Regions from separate parts of the Azospira inquinata genome, predicted to be linked through region 3. Evidence: predicted binding sites of a transcription regulator. Region 3 holds the regulator's gene; each other region holds the start of a gene.
What was found. Region 3 encodes FNR, which switches genes on or off when oxygen is low (the NO sensors DNR and NnrR bind a similar motif). Its sites were predicted from a motif close to TTGANCTAGNTCAA; they were not measured.
Positions count from the first base shown of each region.

Region 1: the regulator FNR is predicted to act here: its motif matches at 2,592-2,605, upstream of Azoinq_RS12280 (oxygen-binding di-iron domain-containing protein).
Region 2: the regulator FNR is predicted to act here: its motif matches at 1,761-1,774, upstream of nirJ (heme d1 biosynthesis radical SAM protein NirJ).

Region 1 covers NZ_CP064782.1:2,679,881-2,683,921, forward strand. The annotation lists gene Azoinq_RS12270 (NAD(P)/FAD-dependent oxidoreductase) at 1-519, opposite strand, end outside; gene Azoinq_RS12275 (GspE/PulE family protein) at 677-2,461, shown strand; gene Azoinq_RS12280 (oxygen-binding di-iron domain-containing protein) at 2,698-3,477, shown strand; gene Azoinq_RS12285 (vWA domain-containing protein) at 3,594-4,041, opposite strand, start outside.
Region 2 covers NZ_CP064782.1:482,361-486,401, forward strand. The annotation lists gene Azoinq_RS02135 (cytochrome D1 domain-containing protein) at 1-384, opposite strand, end outside; gene nirJ (heme d1 biosynthesis radical SAM protein NirJ) at 495-1,706, opposite strand; gene ahbB (siroheme decarboxylase subunit beta) at 1,979-2,497, opposite strand; gene Azoinq_RS02150 (Lrp/AsnC family transcriptional regulator) at 2,502-3,008, opposite strand; gene ahbB (siroheme decarboxylase subunit beta) at 2,995-3,972, opposite strand; gene Azoinq_RS02160 (cytochrome D1 domain-containing protein) at 3,978-4,041, opposite strand, start outside.
Region 3 covers NZ_CP064782.1:2,337,357-2,341,397, forward strand. The annotation lists gene Azoinq_RS10680 (NnrS family protein) at 1-1,197, shown strand, start outside; gene Azoinq_RS10685 (SirB2 family protein) at 1,205-1,585, shown strand; gene Azoinq_RS10690 (hemerythrin domain-containing protein) at 1,585-2,145, shown strand; gene fnr (fumarate/nitrate reduction transcriptional regulator Fnr) at 2,182-2,925, opposite strand; gene hemN (oxygen-independent coproporphyrinogen III oxidase) at 3,069-4,041, shown strand, end outside.

The DNA.
Region 1 (4,041 bases), 340 kb from region 3:
CAGCACTGGGCTGTGGCAGACCAGGGTGGCGCCCCCCGCTTCCCCTTCCCCCAGTAGGGCCAGCATCAAACCATGGCTATCCACAATGCCCGTGCTGGGGCAGAGGAGGGCCGCCGTGCAGTGCAGGGCGGGCTCCAAGGCCTGGGCCTCCGGGCCGGAGAGGCGCTCCAGATCGGTGACCCCGTTGGCCAGCCCCTGGGCGTGGAGCTGTTCCAGGCGCCGCTCGCCCTCCCGGTCCGTGGCCACGATGAGCTTGCCGCAACGCCGGTGTCCGATCCCGTGGCTGGCGCAAAAATCGTAAAGCAGCTCCCGACCCTGGACGCAGAGCTGGGCCTTGAGGGAACCAGGGGGATAGTAGATGCCGCAGTGGATCACCTCGCTGTTTCGGGCGCTGGTCTCCTGGCCAAAGGCGCCGTGCTGTTCCAGGATGAGGGGGGGGATGCCCCGCCTGGCCAGGGCCCGGGCGCAGGCCAGGCCGACAACGCCGGCACCGATGACGATGGCGGGAACGGTTTCCATGGGGAGTCCGGGGGAAAGGGAAGGCCTCATTTTAACGCCACCCTGCTTCCCGGCTGGCCTGGGGACGGCCGGGAAAAGACCCTGGCGCGTTGAGGCCCCCCGGGGGGCGCGGTATAGTGCGGCATTCCCATGCTGCCCGAATGGCTTAAAGACGACCATGCCCGAAGTCCTGATGGATCACCGCCTGACCTTGACCGAAGTGCTGAAATTGCTGGTGGCGGACCATTGGGTGTCCAGTTCGGAGGCCAAGGCTCTGTCGGCGGAGCGCAAGCTCTATCGGGGAGATGCCCATCCCCTGGTGGTGATCGGGGAGCAGCAGTGGAAAAGCCTCCAGCCCCCCCATGCGGTGCTGACCACGGAGGTGCTCACCGAGTGGCTGGCGGACAAGGCGGATCTGGAATATCTGCACATTGATCCCCTGAAAATCGACTTTTCCTCCGTCACCGATGTGATGTCCAGCGCCTACGCCGGGCGCTTCAAGATTCTGCCCGTGGGGGTGACGGCCAGCGAAGTGGTGGTGGCCACCGCCGAACCCTTCATGCGGGAATGGGAAAAGGAAATGCAGCCCATCCTGCGCAAGGATATTCGCCGGGTGGTGGCCAATCCGGTGGATATCGCCCGCTATCTGGTGGAGTTTTACAACCTGGCCCGGTCGGTGAAAAAGGCCAACCGGTCCGGCGGGGAAAAATCCGGCCTGTCTTCCTTTGAGCAACTGGTGGAACTGGGCCGGGGCAACCGCCAGTTCGATGCCAACGACCAGCACATCGTCCATATTGTGGATTGGCTCTGGCAGTACGCCTTCGAGCAACGGGCCTCGGATATCCACCTGGAGCCCCGGCGGGACGTGGGCATTGTGCGCTTCCGCATCGACGGGGTGCTGCATCAGGTGTACCAGATTCCCATGGCGGTGCTCACCGCCATGACCAGCCGCATCAAGCTCCTGGGGCGCATGGACGTGATCGAAAAGCGCCGTCCCCAGGACGGCCGGGTAAAGACCCGGATGCCCGACGGCCAGGAGGTAGAACTGCGCCTTTCTACCCTGCCCACGGCCTTTGGGGAAAAGCTGGTGATGCGGATTTTCGATCCGGAAGTGCTGGTGCGGGATTTTTCCGAACTGGGTTTTTCCGACGAGGACCGGCTGCGTTGGCGCCAGATGACCGGCCACCCCAACGGCATTATCCTAGTCACCGGCCCCACGGGGTCGGGGAAGACCACCACCCTTTATTCCACCCTGAAGGCCCTGGCTACCCCGGAGGTGAATGTCTGCACCATCGAGGACCCCATCGAAATGGTGGAGCCCGCCTTTAACCAGATGCAGGTGCAGCACGCCATTGACCTGGGCTTTGCCGACGGGGTGCGGGCCCTGATGCGCCAGGACCCGGACATCATCATGGTGGGGGAAATCCGGGATCTGGAAACGGCGGACATGGCCATCCAGGCGGCTCTGACGGGCCACCTGGTGCTCTCCACCCTGCACACCAACGATGCCCCTTCCGCCATTACCCGGCTGCTGGACCTGGGCCTGCCCCCCTATCTGATCAACGCCACCCTGCTGGGGGTCATGGCCCAGCGCTTGGTGCGTACCCTTTGCCCCCATTGCAAACAGTCCGTGCCCATGAGCGAAACGGACGTGGCCACCTGGAATGCCCTGGTGTCCCCCTGGAAATCCCGTCGTCCGGCTCACATCCACCAGCCTGTGGGCTGTCTGGAATGCCGCATGACCGGCTACATGGGCCGGGTGGGGCTCTATGAACTGCTGCCCCTGACCCCGGAACTCAAGCATCTGATCCATCCCGATGCGGATGTGGCCAAAATCCGGGATCAGGCTTACCGCCAGGGCATGAAGCCCCTGCGGATTTCCGGGGCCATGAAGGTGGCGGCGGGCATTACCACCCTGGAAGAGGTGGTGAAGGTGGCGCCCCCCGCCGTTCAGCCCGAATAGGGCGGTTAGGCCAAGGGGGCGGCGGGCCGGACTTGGCCGAAAGGGCCGCGTTAGGGGCTCCTGAACCTACCGATCCCGCCTGGTTCCTGCTGTGGCAAAGGGCCGCAAGGGAGGGGAAAGGGCTGTTTTCTTGACCGGGATCAAGAAAGCTCGAGCCTTGACGGGGAAAATAGCGGCCCGTATGCCGAAAGTACTGGTATCGGTCCCCGGTTTCCCCTTTCCCCCGAGAGATTCCCATGGCTGTTGAGCTTTACAACGACGGCAAGCACGTCTGCCTTGCCTTCTACGACCTGATCGACGACGACCAGGACAATGTGGTCCAGTCCAACCAGTTCCTCATTGCGGACAATGGCCACGGCGCCCTGATCGACCCGGGCGGCAATATGACCTATTCCGGGCTGCTCATGGGCATGCAGAAATATTTCTCCTCCCGGGATCTGGACCTGCTCCTGGCCTCCCATGCGGACCCGGACATTATCGCTTCGGTGAATAAGTGGTTCGTGGCCTCCCACTGCAAGGTCATGATTTCCAATCTATGGATTCGTTTCGTCCCCCACTTCACCACGGGCCGGGACATTAGCGGCCGGGTCATCGGCATTCCGGACCGGGGCGCAGAAATTCCCCTGGGCAACTGTAAGCTGCAAGCCCTGCCGGCCCACTTCCTCCACGCCGAAGGTAATTTCCAGTTCTACGATCCGGTCTCCAAGATTCTCTTTTCCGGGGATCTGGGCACCTCCATCGTGACCCAGAAGGAAGCCCTGGAACCGGTGACGGACTTCGACGCCCATCTGCTCAAGATGCAGGGTTTCCATCACCGCTACATCGTTTCCAACAAAATCTGCCGTTACTGGGCGGCCATGGTCCGGCCCCTGGACATTGAAATGATCGTGCCCCAGCACGGCTGCCGTTTTGAAGGCAAGGAAATGGTCAAACGCTTCATCGACTGGGTGGAAGGCCTGGAGTGCGGGGTGGATCTGATGAACCAGTCCGATTATTCTCTGCCCGGCCTGCTCTGATCGGGGCGGGTTTCCCAAAAAGCCGGACCTCAGGTCCGGCTTTTTTATGGGTGTTGGCCGGATGTGGGTGGTAGCCGGGTGTTTTCCCTGGCCAGTTACAGCGTTTCGCCTCCGGCCTATTTCAGGCAGCGGATGGCGGCTTCCAGGCCCGCCGGGCTCAAGGGAAACATGCGTTGCCCCAGCAGCTGCCGGATGAGCCGGTTGGACGGGTGGAAAGACCAGTATTCCGGGGGCTCCGGATTTAGCCAGACGGCCCGTGGATAGGCGTTTAACAGACGCTGGAGCCAGACCTGACCCGCTTCCGGGTTCAGATGTTCCACGCTGCCATGGGGATGGGTGAGTTCGTAGGGGCTCATGGCCCCGTCCCCCACAAAGATGAGCCGGTAATCCGGGCCGTAGGTGTGGATCAGGTCCAGGGTGGCCAGGCCCTGGTCCCGGCGCCGCCGATTGTCCCGCCACAGTCTTTCATAGACGCAGTTGTGGAAGTAGAAATGCTCCAGGTGCTTGAATTCCAGGCGGCAGGCGGAAAACAGGGCGGCGCAGCGGGCCACGTGGGCGTCCATG
Region 2 (4,041 bases), 1.4 Mb from region 3:
GTCCCCCCCCTCCACCACCACAAACAGATTCAAGGGGTCTCCCTTGAAAACCGGCTTGTCATCCAAAGACGGGGCTTCCTTGTTTTCCACCCTCGACGCTTTAATATCCGCCGACGTCCACTGGGGCGCAGGAAACACGGGGGTATAAATCCATCCAGCCAGGGCGCGGATCTGGGCATCGCTCAAGGTAGGGGCAAATCCCTGCATCTGGGTGGCGGGGCGGCCTTCCCCGATGACCTTGATGGCCTCTCCCTGACGCAGGCGTTCCAGATTTTCCGGCAGCAAGGCTGGGCCCATTCCCCCCCGGCGGTCGGCGCCATGGCAACTGGCACAATGCTGGGCAAACAACTGGGCGGGCCCCCCTGCCCCCCCTTCGTCGGCCATGGTCTGCTCACAGGCGATCCAGGCCCCCAGCATCAGCAGGCACAGAATGGTCAAGCCTCTGCCCAGGCTTCCGGGCCAGGGCAGAGAGAAAAAGGAAAACGGGGAGCGGCTCATGGCAGGACTTTCAGGGGAATAAGAGTTTTCTCAAGGGCCTGGGCGGACGCTTCAGGGGACATACCAATTTCCCTATCCTCCAGATAGCAACCCGGATCTTCTGACCAGGGATCACCGGTCAGCTGTTGGGCCCTCACCCGGGTATTTCCATTGCAAATATCCAGGTATTGGCATTGGCCACAGCGGCCGGTCACCGGGCGGGGATGCTGTTTCAGGCCCGCCATGAGGGGATCAGAAACGTCATTCCAGATTTGGCCAAAGGGTCTGTCTCGCACACTGCCCAAGGGGTAATGCCACCACATGGTGTCCGGATGAACGATACCCAGGTTGTCGATATTGGCCACATTCACACCGCTGGAATTGCCGCCCCAGCGCTGAAGCATGGCTTTGACGGTTGCGGCTTTATCGGGGAAATTTCGCGCCACCCAAAGGAGGAGATATACCCCGTCCGCATCATTATTCCCGGTCACAAATTCTTTTGTTCCCCCCTTTTGAATATTTTCCAAACAGGTGGAGAACAATAAATCCATCGCCCGGCGGATAGTCAGATGCAGGGCGTCTGATTTTCTATTTTTATTGCCCCGCCCGGCATAATTGAGATGGGAGAAATAAAACTTATCAATATTTTCCGCCTCCACCAGTTTTAAGATGGCAGGAAAATCCTGGGCATTATTTTCTGTCATGGTGTAGCGCAGCCCCACTTTCACACCACGGGCCTGGCACCGCTTTATACCGGCCAGGGAGGCATCATAGGCCCCCTGGCTGCGGCGAAACTGGTCATGGGTCGCCCCGATACCATCCAGGCTAATCCCCACGTAATTAAAACCCGCTTCGGATATTTTATCCGCCAGACCGTCGTCAATCAGGGTTCCATTGGTGGATAAACCCACATAAAAACCCAGGGCTTTAGCCTGGGCTGCCACCTGGAAAATATCGGGACGCAGGAGGGGTTCCCCCCCCGAAAGAATAATGGCCGGGACGTGAAAAGCTTTCAGGTCCTCAAGTACGGCAAAGATTTCCTGGGTAGATAATTCCCCGGGGAAATTGGTATCGGCGGAAATGGAATAACAATGGAGGCAATTCAGATTGCATCGCCGGATCAGATTCCAGATGACGATGGGACCGGGTCTATTGCCCCCCGGTTTCCGGCGGCTCTGGTCCCCGGTGGGGGAAGAAACTTCCTTCAAAAACTGAGAGACGCGCAGCATATTTCCTCCGGAACCAAATTTTCCTCATTGCAAACGACAAACCAGGCCCTGTCCTTGACTTGTATCAATTTGATTCCGGCAGCCCCTCTGGGAGTTAGTTCCCCGCCAATATGCCCAAGCGGTATCTCCTGCCTTCGGGGATTTTTGCCGTTGCAAGGGGCAGCTAATTGGTCACTTTCGCCTTGGCGCCGGGGGCTTCTTTTCCCCCTCCTTTTCTGCCCAATCGGCAGAAAATTAATGCAAATAGAATCGCAAAATATTCCAAAAGGAATTCACCGATATTCCGGTGTGGGTGCAATCCGCAGCCCCGTTTTTTTCAGAATACGGGAAGAGAACAGAACGTCGTGGGAACGGAGAATGTCTTTGCCAAATTCTCGGCCTAGGGTTTCCGCCAGGGCATCCACTTGAACCATCACTTCGTCCCGTGATTTGCCATGCACCATGGCAAAGAGATTAAAGGGCCAATCGGGAAGCCGGCGGGGACGACGATAGCAATGGGTGACCTGGGACAGGGCCCCAAATCTTTCCCCCACCCGGTCCACAAATTCGTCCTGCACATCCCAAACGGTCATCCCGTTGGCCACGTATCCCAGGGCGTAATGATTGGGAACGGCGCCGATACGACGAATCACGCCCCGATCCAACATATGCTGCAACCGGGCCAAGACCAATTCCGGAGAACACCCCAGGGATTCGGCCAGCCTTTGGTAGGGTCGGCTGACCAGGGGTAGACCTTCCTGGGTTGCCAGCACTAGGCGGCGATCAAGTTCATCCAGGTCCCTTGAATCCATGGGGTCAGGCCCTTAACTGTAGATTGACGAAGTATTCCCGCTCTTTGGGAAAGGCAAAAACCGGCAGCCCGGTGGCTCCTTGAATGCGCTCAATCACCCCAGGAATCCCCTCGGGGGTTTCCGTCGCCAGGACAAACCACATATTGAATTTGTGGTTACGGCGATAGTTATGGGCAACTTCCATAAAATGGTTAACCACGGCACAGACCTGATCAAAACGGTCTTCCGGCACGCTCATGGCCGCCAGGCAAAACGCTCCCCCCATCCGCTCAATTTGGAACAGGGGGCCGAACCGGGACAACACCCGCCGGTCCAGCAAGCGTTGCAGGCGGGAGAGCAATTCGGACTCCCCCATCCCCAGCTGGGAGGCCACCTGGGCATAGGGTTCGGCACAGAGGGGAAAGCCCCCCTGCATACAGTTGATAATCGCCCGGTCCGTGGCGTCCAGGGCCTCTCCGGCCCCCAGACTATCCGCAGAGGGCGCCCCTCTTGGGCGCTTATCTTGTCCCATAGCAGGCCCCCTGTTGTTTGTACTGGCGTAGGGAAAACAAAATCTCATGGGGCCACCCATCCAGCCCCAGCTTTCGCCCAATGGACTCCCGTAGGGCCATCACCTCCTCCCGAGCCTTGCCATGGATCATGCAATAGAGGTTATAGGGCCAGTCGGGCAGTGCCCGCCGCCGCTGGTAACAGAGGGTGACGCCGGCTTCCTGCCCGAGCAAGGGCCCCAAAACCGGCACCTGCTCATCGGGCACGTTCCAGACGCACATGGCATTGGCCACATACCCCAGTTCCGCATGGCGCAACACCACCCCGAAGCGTTTCAACACCCCTCCTTCCAAACATCGGTCTAGCACCGACAGCAGGTCCGCCTCCGTCAATCCCAGGGTCTCCGCCAGATCATGGTAAGGCCGGGGCACCAGGGGCAGACCTTTTTCCAGGCCCCCCAGGGTCAACCGCTCCCCCTGGGTGAGCCGAACCGGTGTTTTTTCCTGGGGAAAAGCGCTGGCTTTTTTCTGCCCCCCCAGGAAGTCAAAGCCCAGGTCAATATGGAATGACGCCTCCATGGGCAAGACAATCAGGGGGTGGGCATGGTGCCGGGCCATATGGGCCAAGACGGAATCCAGATGGGTCTGATCCGAGGCAGTGACCACAAACCAAAGGTTGTAGTCATTCTCCCGGCGGTAATTGTGGTTCACCTCCGGATAATCGCTGATTAAAGCGGCGACCCGCTCCAACTCCTGGTCGGGAACGGCCATGGCGGCCAGGGTGCTCTGGCCGACCCGGCCTGAGGCGAAAACGGGGCCGATCCGGCTAATCAGGGATTGGGCTTGAAACCGGCGATAAAGCCCCAGGGCGGTCTCCTCCCCACAGCCCACCGTTTCCCCTATGGCGGCGAAAGGCCGGGAACACAGGGGAAAGTTATGCTGGAAGTCATTCAACAGACGTTGTTCAAGCGCCGAAGAATTCAACATAAGGGTTAAAACCCGATACGGGCCGCACGGGACGTAAAGAAAATACCGCTGGGACTTTCCGCCGAAAGG
Region 3 (4,041 bases):
AAGCTGCCAGCCTTGTTTAGCGCCCCCCATCGCATCTTTTTCTGGGAAGCTATTGTCCTGGCCCTGCTGCTCATGGGGGCCTGGGCCTGGGATATGGCTGCCCGTTATGGCGGCTGGGGAACGCCCCCGGTCTGGACCCTGCCACCCCTGTGGTGGCATGGCTTGTCCATGGTCTACGGCATGCTGCCCTGTTTCATGTTCGGTTTTCTCATGACCGCCCTGCCCAAGTGGGTGGGGGGCCCGGCCCTGACTCTTCCCCGCTACCTACCTGCGGCCTTGGCCGTGGGCGGAGGATGGCTGTTGCTCCTGATGGCTCCGGCGGCCCTCCTGGTGGGCGGCGCCCTGGTTATGGCGGGTTGGGCCTGGGGGCTTTACCAACTGGCCCGTAGCGCCTGGATCGGCCCCAAGGGGCGGCATGACGGCTACGTTTATGGGGTGCTTCTGCCCCTGGCCTGGGGCTGGCTGAGCGGTGCCCTGGCCCTGGGCGCCCTGGCCGAAAAGGCGGGGAATGGGGTGGATATTGCCCTCCAGGCCGGATTGTGGGGCTTTGCCCTCCCTATTTTCTTCGTCGTGGCCCATCGCATGGTGCCCTTTTTTACCCAATCTGCCTTGGCCCATTACCGGGCTGAACGGCCTCGCCTGCACCTATTCCTGGGGCTGGGTGCCCTGATGCTCCATGGGCTGCTGCAAATACTCGGCGCCTGGTATTGGACCTGGTTGCCTGACGGGGTGGGGGCGGTGGCGGTGGGGCTGCTGGCCTGGCGCTGGCAGCCCTGGCGGGTGCGAAAAATCCCCATGCTGGCCATGCTTCACCTGGCTGTGGTGTGGCTGGCTCTGGGCCTTGCGCTCAGCTGTCTCCAATCCCTCCTGCAACTGGCCGGGGTGGCCTGGGCGGGGTGGGGGCCTCTCCATGTGCTGACCCTGGGGTTTATGTGCTCCCTCCTGCTGGGCATGGGGACCCGGGTTAGCCTGGGCCACTCCGGCCGCTCCTTTTCCTGGGATCGCCGGATTTGGCCCCTGTTCCTGATTTTTCAGTTTGTTCCCCTGCTACGTCTGGCGGGGGATTTCCTGGCGTCGGGAGCCTGGTGGCATCCCTTTGTCCTGGCCAGTGTGCTCTGGCTGATGGTCTTTGCCGTCTGGGGCATTCCCTATCTGGGCATTTATTGCCGCCCCCGCCCGGACGGCCAGCCGGGGTAATTCCGCCATGACCCCTTTGAAACTTTTCCACATCGCCTGCGTCAGCCTTTCCGGGGCGGGATTCCTTTTCCGGGCCCTGTGTCTGGCCCCTGATTCTCCCTGGCGTCGCCATTGGACGGTGCGCTGGTTGCCCCATGGGGTGGACAGCGGTCTGCTCCTCAGCGGTCTGGGGCTGGCCTGGAGCACGGGCCAGTACCCGGGGGCCCAGCCCTGGCTAACGGCCAAGCTGGTGGGCCTAGTGCTCTACATTTTCAGCGGCCGCTTGGCCCTGCGTGGTGCCAGCCCTCGGAGGCGGCGTCTTGGGGTTGTCCTGGCGGTCTTGTGTTTTGCCTACATTGTTTCGGTGGCCCTGACCAAACAGGCCGCCGGTTTTTGGGGAGTATTGTGATGTTGTCCTTTTCCCTCCCCGGGACGGAAAGCCCGTCCTGGGACGATCCCCTGGAAATGCTCCAGGCCTGCCACGAGCGTATTGAGGCCCAGCTTGCCCTGCTGGAGCGCCTCCGGACCCATCTGGCGGAACACGGAGTGGATCAAGCCGCCCAAGAGGCGATTGCCGGGATTCAGCGTTATTTCACCCTGGCGGCCCCTCTTCACCACCAAGACGAGGAGGAAGACCTGTTCCCCGCCATGGCGGACCGGGTGTCCCAGGAGGGGCGGGGGGAATTGGGGGCCCTGGTGGGCCAGTTGCTGGTGGATCACTACTGGATGGACCGGGAGCGGCAATGGCTACTGGGTGCCCTGGCCAAAACCCGGGATGAGGGCCGGGACCAGCTGGATTGGCCCCGGGTAGCAGCCTTTGCCGCCCGGTATCGGGCCCATATTCTCAAGGAAAATACCCAGCTTTTGCCCTGGGCCCGGCGATTGTTGCCGGAGGATATGTTGCGGCGCCTGGGTATTCCCATGGGCGCTCGCCGGGGCGCGGGGAGCCAGGGGCCTGAGGGGGGCTAAAAGGGAGGGGAAGCCCGGTGGCCCGGGCCTTCGGGCTTAGCTGGCCTGATGGGTCATGAGCCGTTTCAGGCCCGGGGTATTGAGAATGCGGATGTGCTTTTGCTGGACGCTGATCAGGCCTTCTTCCTGGAAGCGGGAAAAGGCCCGGCTTACGGTTTCCAACTTGAGGCCCAGATAGCTGCCGATTTCCTCGCGGGTCATACGCAGGTAGAACTCGGCGGGGGAATAGCCCCGGGCAGTAAAACGCTGGGAAAGGTTGAGCAGGAAGGCGGCCAGCCGCTCTTCCGCCCGCATGGTGCCCAACAGCATCATGACCCCGTGATCCCGGACAATTTCCCGGCTCATGACTTTGTGGAAATGGTGCTGGAGGGAAACCACTTCCCGGGACAAACCTTCCAGGCGAGGGTAGGGGATAATGCAGACTTCGCTGTCTTCCAGGGCCACCGCGTTACAGGAGTGGGCTTCCGTGCTGATGCCGTCCAGCCCCAGCAGTTCCCCGGCCATTTGAAAGCCGGTGACCTGATCCCGGCCGTCTTCTAGGATGACGTCGGTTTTGAAAAAGCCGCTGCGAATGGCATAAATCGCATCAAAAACCTCGCCGGCCCGATAAAGGTGGTCGCCGCGCTTGATTTTACGACGTGCACTCACTAGCTCGTCTAGCTTGGCCATCTCCGCCTCATTCAGCCCCAGGGGCAGGCAGAGCTCTTGCAGGTTACAGTTGGAGCAGGCTGTCTTGATGATGGACAACGTGATTTCTTTGGCGTTGCTGTTCAACGGCATGTCGTTCCTCGCTGGGGCGGCATAGAGGGCTTTGGGCACGGAATCGGGAACCTCATAGGGGACCTATTGAGCGTTTGATCCAGGTCAACGTGAAATAATTCACCCACCACCATAATTAGCCGTACTTAAAGCGCTTTCCTGCAATGACTTTCGCTACCGACAACCTCGTCTTCGACCCCCAGATCATCCGCCGATTCGACATCAGCGGTCCTCGCTATACGTCTTATCCGACGGCGGATCGCTTCGTCGAAGCCTTTGATGCGGAAGCCCTCAAGCTGTGGCTGGGGAAACGCAATATCGGCGGAATCAGCCGACCGATCTCATTATACTTCCACATCCCTTTCTGCAACACCATCTGCTATTACTGCGCCTGTAACAAGATCATTACCAAGGATCACGGGCGTAGCGCCAAGTACATCAAGTACCTGGGCAAGGAGATGGCCCTCCAGGATCAGTACCTGGATGGGGACCGGGAAGTGACCCAGTTGCACTGGGGCGGTGGTACCCCCACCTTCCTGTCCCACGACGAAATGCGCCAGCTTATGGCCATGACCCGGCAGCATTTCAAGCTGGCGGACAACGCGGAAATTTCCATTGAAGTGGATCCCCGCAAGGTGGACCGGGAAACCGTGGCCCTGCTGGGGGAGCTGGGTTTCAATCGCATGAGCCTGGGGGTGCAGGATTTCGACGAGCGGGTCCAGGTGGCGGTGAACCGGGTCCAGTCCGAAGAAGAAACCTTCAATGTGATGGACGCGGCCCGGAAAAACGGCTTCCAGTCCATCAGCATTGACCTGATCTACGGCCTGCCCCAGCAGACCCTGATGGGCTTTAACCGGACCCTGGAGCGGGTGTTGGCCATGGACCCGGATCGGCTGTCCATCTACAACTATGCCCACCTGCCCAACCATTTCAAGCCCCAGCGGCGCATCCACGAGGACCAGCTGCCCCACCCGGACACCAAGCTGCAAATCCTCTCCCTGGCGATTCGCAAGCTTACCGAAGCGGGCTATGTGTTCATTGGCATGGACCACTTTGCCAAGCCCAATGACGAGCTGGCCATTGCCCAGCGCCAGGGGCGGCTACACCGGAATTTCCAGGGCTATTCCACCCACGCGG